DNA from 2 places in the Mesorhizobium sp. M8A.F.Ca.ET.165.01.1.1 genome. Region 2 is predicted to be linked to the other one. Evidence: predicted binding sites of a transcription regulator. Region 2 holds the regulator's gene; the other holds the start of a gene.
The links. The regulator PhoB, encoded in region 2, activates phosphate uptake and scavenging genes when phosphate is short. The targets are predictions, from matches to a motif close to TGTCATNNANCTGTCAT.
Positions count from the first base shown of each region.

Region 1 (3,414 bases), on a different contig from region 2:
TTGGAGGCGCAGTAGTTCGCCTGGCCGGGATTGCCGGTCACGCCGACCACCGATGTGATGTTGATGATGCGGCCATGGCGGCGGCGCATCATCGGGTGGGTCAGTTCACGGGTCAGCCGGAAAACGGCGGTGAGATTGACCTCCAGCACCGTATCCCAGTCGGCGTCCGACATGCGCACGAACAGGCCGTCCTTGGTGATGCCGGCATTGTTGACCAGGATATCGACGCCCTCGAGATCGGCCTCCGCCTTCTGGCCGAGTGCCTTGACCTCGTCACGGTTCGACAGGTTGGCCGGGAACAGCTTGACCCGATCGCCCAGTTCGGAGGCCAGCGTTTCCAGTTTCTCGACGCGCGTGCCGTGCAGGCCGACGATCGCGCCCTGCGCATGCAGCACCCTGGCGATCGCCTCGCCGATGCCCCCCGATGCGCCGGTGACAAGCGCCTTGCGGCCGGTCAATTCGAACATTTTTGTCTCCAGGTTGAGAAGAGGGCGCCCCTTATAGGGATGGTCTCAAATGGCGCTTTATGCAAGCGCCCCAAGTGCCGCCTCGACCTCGGCCGAGGAACCGACGGACGCGGTGGCGATATCGCGGTTGATGCGGCGAGCCAGTCCCGAAAGCACCTTGCCGGCACCGATCTCGTAAAGCGTGGTGATGCCGTTGGCGCCGAACCATTCCACCGTTTCGCGCCAGCGCACGCGACCGGTCACCTGCTCGACCAAGCGCCCGGCGATCTCGTCGGGATCGGTCGACGGCTGCACCGATACGTTGGACACGACGGGAACGACTGGCGCGGTCTTTGCCACGCCGGCAAGCGCCTCGCGCATGACGTTGGCCGCCGGCGCCATCAGCGCCGAATGGAAGGGCGCCGACACCTGCAGCATCAGCGCACGCTTGGCGCCCTTATCGGTGCACAGTTTCGCTGCCAGCTCGACCGCGACCTTTGCACCTGAGATGACCAGCTGGCCGCCGCCATTGTCGTTGGCGATCTGGCAAATCGAGCCCTTGGCGGCCTCGGCGCAGGCATCTTCGACATCGGCCTGCTCCAACCCGATGATCGCCGCCATGGCGCCCTCGCCGGCCGGCACCGCCGCCTGCATGGCGTTACCGCGAATGCGCAGCAGACGAGCGGCATCGGCGACGGAAACGAAGCCGGCGGCGGCGAGTGCCGAATATTCGCCCAGCGAATGGCCGGCGACATAGGCGACCTGGTCCTTCAGCGAGAAACCGCGCGCTTCCAGCGCCCTGATCGCCGCCAGCGATACCGCCATCAGGGCCGGCTGCGCGTTGGCCGTCAGCGTCAAGGTCTCTTCGGGACCTTCCCAGATCAGCTTCGACAGGTTTTCGCCGAGCGCATCATCGACTTCCTGGAAGACCCTGCGCGCTTCGGGAAAGGCATCGGCGAGATCCCTGCCCATGCCGACAGCCTGGCTGCCCTGTCCTGGAAAGGTAAATGCGACGGCCATGCGAGGGCTCCCCAGACTGGTTCTGCTTGCGTGATACTACGAATTTTCCCTGCCTGTGACGCAAGGCAGGCCGCCAAGTCAAGCCACTTCAGCCCATGCCGAAGGCCGTATCCTTGAGCGAGTGCCTGTTCCGAAAGGGCTTTTTGGCGATCACACCTGATGAAAACCGCTCACGAATCGTTTGCTGGCTCTTCTTATTTCCGTCACAGGCGCTAGCTTTGCGTGACAATTATATGACAATCGAATGACGTGGGTTGTCTTTGGGTGGGAAGTTAAAGTGGCAAAGAGTTCGAAACGTGCCGGCAACGCCGCGCCGCAATTCCTGGAAGACGATCCGTCCACCGGCTATCTGCCGGGCCGGAGATGGCCGGTCGTCCGCTACGGGCTGATCAGCCTGGCGATCTCGGCCGTCATGGTGTTCGCCATCGAACTGATCGTGCGCGGTGATGTCGCCGGCACCGTTTCCTTCTTCCTGCAGCCGTTCAAGCCGGGCTGGACCACCATCGTCGTGTTCGCGCTGGTCCTGATCGGCCTCGATGCCGTGCTCGGCCGCAGTCATCAAAGCCTGATGATCGTCGCGCCGCTGACCCTATCGCTGGCCTTTGTCGGCCACCAGAAGTCGCATTATCTCGGCGACCCGCTCTATCCGACGGACTTCCTTTACGCCCGACAGATCTTCGCGCTGTTGCCGCTGCTGGTGCGCGAGCGGCCAATGACCGCGCTCGCCATGGTCGCGGGCATCGTGGTCGGCCTGTCCCTGCTCGTCTACGGCTGGCGTCTTTGGCGCCGCAAGGTTCCAGCCCTCAGCCACAAGGGCCGCCTCGCCCGGCTGACGCTGGCGGTGCCGCTGCTCGCCTTCTTCGTCTCAATCATGGACTACGCCACCTTCTCGTGGACCAGGGACCGGCTGCAGATCATCCCGATCATGTGGGACCAGAAGGAAAACTACGCCTCCAACGGCTTTGCGCTCGCCTTCGCGCTCAACGTGCCGATGGCGCACGTCTCTGCCCCGCCGGGCTATTCCGACAAGGCAATCGCGGCGATCGACAGGCCCGATGTGAGCGCCTCGGTGCCGGCCCAGAAGCCGGACATCATCATCGTCATGAGCGAATCCTTCTGGGATTCGACCAAGCTGCCCGGCGTCACCATCACGCCCGATCCGATCCCCAATGTGCGGTCGCTCCGCTCGGGCTCGATGTTCTCGCCCGAATTCGGCGGCATGACCGCCAATATCGAATTCGAAGCGCTGACCGGGTTCTCGAACGCCTTCCTGCCGGCCGGCAGCATCCCCTACCAGCAGTATGTACGCACCCCGACGCCATCGATGGCGACCTTCCTGAAGAGCGAAGGCTATAGGGCACGCGCCATCCATCCAGGCACCAACTGGTTCTGGAATCGCGGCGCCGTCTATGCCGATTTCGGCTTCAACGACTTCAAATCGGAAGAAACGCTGCCGCCCATGGAAAAGCGCGGACCGCTGGCATCCGACGCTGCGATGACCGACGAGATCATCCGCGAAGCCGACGCCAGCGACGACCCCGTCTTCTTCTTCGCGGTCAGCCTGCAGAACCATGGCCCGTATGAGCCGAACCGTTATTCGAACCCGACCCACTCGGTGCAGGCGCCGATCAGCCAGTGGGCGCGTGACTCGCTGCTCTCCTACGCCGAGGGTTCAGCCGACGCGGACCGCGGCCTCGAGCGGCTGATCGAATGGGCCAAGACGCGCGAGCGGCCAACGATTGTTGCCTTTTTCGGTGACCACCTGCCGCCGCTCGGGCCGGTCTATGTCGAGACCGGCTTCCTGAAGGACAACGTCGCGCCCCGCAAGGAACCGACGCCGGAGGCCGCTCTCGAACATCACGCGACTCCGCTGATCATCTGGTCGAACCGTTCGGGCCCGGTCGAGAATCTGGGGACGGTGAGTCCTGCGTTCCTGCCCTATCATATC
Region 1 covers NZ_SRTH01000002.1:215,300-218,713, reverse strand. Annotated here, with positions in the region: gene fabG (3-oxoacyl-[acyl-carrier-protein] reductase) at 1-467, opposite strand, end outside; gene fabD (ACP S-malonyltransferase) at 525-1,466, opposite strand; gene EN808_RS05585 (LTA synthase family protein) at 1,711-3,414, shown strand, end outside.
Region 1: a site for PhoB is predicted at 1,689-1,705, ahead of EN808_RS05585 (LTA synthase family protein). Genes of this name have one in related genera too.

Region 2 (3,414 bases):
CGGCGAATTCGGCCACATGATCCATCGCCCGGGCGGCGCGCTCTGCCGTTGCGGGCGGCGCGGCTGCGTCGAGGCCTATGCCGGCAACTATGCCATCTGGCGTAATGCCAGGCAGCTTGGCGAGGACGCCGAACCGGTCGCCGATGTCAGCGACGCGCAGATGCGGACACTCGCCGCGACGGCAAGGGAGAAAGACGGACCGGAGCGCGAAGCCTATCGCAAGGCGGGCGAGGCGCTGGGCTATGGGCTGGGCAGCCTGTTCGCGCTGATCGACCCGGCGCCGGTCGCCATGGTCGGTGTCAGTGCCGCCGCCTTCGATCTGATCGAGCCGGCCTTGCGCGAGGCCATCGCCCAGACCGCCGGCGGCCAGCATTCGGAATCGATTTCCTTCGACACCGAGCCGAACGAACTGCCGCTGATTCGCGAAGGCTGCGCCATGCGCGCCTTGACCTTCGTCGACCAGGAGATTTTCGCGCCGGGCGTGCAGGCGAGAGGCAGTGCTGGGAAGAGCGTGGCCTGAGCGAACGCTCCGGTGAATCACCACCAATGCTGGAGGTTGGCCGAGCGCCCTCAAGGTCGTCATCCCTGGGCGGAGCAGCCGCGAAGCGGCGTCGCGGAGACCCTGGGATCCATGCCGTGACCTCGATCGTAGAGTGCAACGGCGCAGAATTCTGCACTGCGGCGACGCGTCGAGGTCCCGGCATGGATCCTCGGGTCTGCGCCGCGTCGCTTCGCTCCTTGCTCCGCTCGTGGATGACGAAGTCAGGGGCGTAGCCGCCCTCGACCTAGTCTTCCCTGATCGCGTAGCCCGCGCCGCGGATGGTGCGGATGACGTCGGGCATGCGGCCATTGTTGACCGCCTTGCGCAGGCGACCGACATGCACGTCCACCGTGCGCTCGTCGATATAGATCGTCTCGCCCCAGACATTGTCGAGCAACTGGCTGCGCGAGAACACCCGGCCGGGATGGCGCATCATGAATTCGAGCAGCCGGAACTCGGTCGGTCCGAGCCGGATTTCGCTCTTCTTGCGATAGACCCGGTGCGATTCACGGTCGAGCACGATGTCGCCGACCTTGAGCACGCTGGACAGCACTTCCGGCTTGGCGCGACGCAGCAGCGCCTTGACCCGGGCCATGAATTCCGGCGTCGAGAACGGCTTGACCAGATAGTCGTCGGCGCCGGTCGAAAGGCCACGCACGCGGTCGCTCTCCTCACCGCGCGCCGTGAGCATGATGATCGGCAACCTCTCGGTCTCGGGCCGCATTCGCAGGCGCCGACAGAGTTCGATGCCGGAAACAGCCGGCACCATCCAGTCGAGCACCAGGAGGTCGGGCACATTCTCCTGGAGGCGGATCTCGGCTTCGTCGCCGCGCGTCACCACCTCGACCTGGTAGCCTTCCGATTCCAGATTGTAGCGGAGGAGCACGCCGAGCGGCTCCTCGTCCTCCACCACCATGATGCGTGGCGCGATCATTGGCAGATCATCCTATCGTCAAGCCGCCGGCGCCGACATCGCCGTCTCGTCCTGCTTCGGACGATTGGCGGGCAGTTGCGTTCCGGTCAGCACATAATACGCATTCTCGGCGATGTTGGTCACATGGTCGCCGATGCGCTCGAGATTCTTGGCGCAGAACAAGAGATGCGTGCAAGCCGTGATGTTGCGCGGATCCTCCATCATGTAGGTCAGCAGTTCGCGGAACACCGAGGTGTATTTGACGTCGATGCGTTCGTCGTCATTCCTGAGCTTGGCGAGGGCGGCGGCATCGCCGGCCGCATATTCCTCGACCACGCCCTGCACCTGGATCAGCACCAGCTGCGCCATGGAGTCGATCGAGTGCGACAGGTCGCGCGGCGTCGCGGTGAGACCGACGGAACCGACACGCTTGGCGATGTTCTTGGCAAGGTCGCCGATGCGCTCGAGGTCGCCCGCCATGCGGATCGAGCCGACGACATGACGCAGATCGTCGGCCATCGGCTGGCGCTTGGCGATCAGGGTGATGGCGCGGTCGTCGAGTTCGCGCTGGCGCGCATCCATGATGGCGTCGTCGGAGACGACGCGCTGTGCCAGCGCGTTGTCGGAATTCAGCAGAGCCTTGGTGGCGCCGCCGACCATCGTGCCGGCGAGATCGCCCATGTCGCTGATCAGCCTGCTGATCTGTCCGAGATCCTCATCGAAGGCTGCGACTGTGTGTTCGGCCATGATCCTGGTCCTCGTATGCGTGATATCAGCCGAAGCGGCCGGTGATGTAGTCCTGCGTGCGCTTCTCGCGAGGCGACGTGAAGATCTTCTCGGTCTTGTCGAATTCGACCAGTTCGCCCAGATACATGAACGCCGTCTGGCGCGACACGCGCGCCGCCTGCTGCATGTTGTGGGTGACGATGACGATCGTATAGTCGGCCTGCAGCTCGTCGATCAGTTCCTCGATCTTGGCGGTCGACAGCGGATCGAGCGCCGAGGCTGGTTCGTCGAGCAGGATGACTTCCGGCTTCACCGCCACGGTGCGGGCGATGCAAAGACGCTGCTGCTGGCCGCCCGACAGGCTGAGGCCGCTGGCGTTGAGCTTGTCCTTGACCTCGGTCCACAATGCCGCGCGCTTCAGCGCCTGTTCGACACGGCCGTCCATCTCGGACTTGCTGATCTTCTCGTAGAGACGGACGCCGAAAGCGATGTTCTCGTAGATCGACATCGGGAACGGCGTCGGCTTCTGGAACACCATGCCGATCTTGGTGCGCAGGAGATTGAGATCCTGCGAGCGGTCGAGGATGTTCTGGCCGTCGAGCAGCACCTGGCCGTCGGCGCTCTGCTTCGGGTAGAGCTCGTAGATGCGGTTGAAGACGCGCAGCAGCGTCGACTTCCCGCAGCCCGACGGGCCGATGAAGGCGGTGACGCTGCGCTCGGGCAGCGACAGGCTGATATCCTTCAACGCCTTCGACTGGCCGTAGTAGAAGTTGAGGTTCTTGACCTCGATCTTGGCCTTATCCACGGCCACTTCGGGCGTGTTCAACTCGGTGGACAACATCGGTTTCATCTGTCCTCTCTGCGTCCGGTAAGGCTGCGGGCGAAAATGCTCAGGCCGAGAACCGTCAGGGTGATTATGAGTGCGCCGGTCCATGCCAGTTGCTGCCATTCCTCATAGGGGCTGAGAGCGAACTGGAAGATGGTGACAGGCAGGCTGGCCATCGGCGCGTTGAGATTGCTCGACCAGAACTGGTTGTTGAGCGCGGTGAAGAGCAGCGGCGCCGTCTCGCCGGAGATGCGGGCGATGGCGAGCAATATGCCGGTGACGATGCCGGAGAGCGCGGCGCGGTAAGCGACAGATTTGATGACCACCCAGCGCGGCGCGCCGATCGCGGTGCCGGCTTCACGCAGCGCGTTCGGCACCAGGTTGAGCATGTCCTCGGTGGTGCGCACC
Region 2 covers NZ_SRTH01000012.1:172,492-175,905, reverse strand. Annotated here, with positions in the region: gene EN808_RS26490 (ROK family protein) at 1-520, shown strand, start outside; gene phoB (phosphate regulon transcriptional regulator PhoB) at 786-1,475, opposite strand; gene phoU (phosphate signaling complex protein PhoU) at 1,494-2,201, opposite strand; gene pstB (phosphate ABC transporter ATP-binding protein PstB) at 2,227-3,030, opposite strand; gene pstA (phosphate ABC transporter permease PstA) at 3,027-3,414, opposite strand, start outside.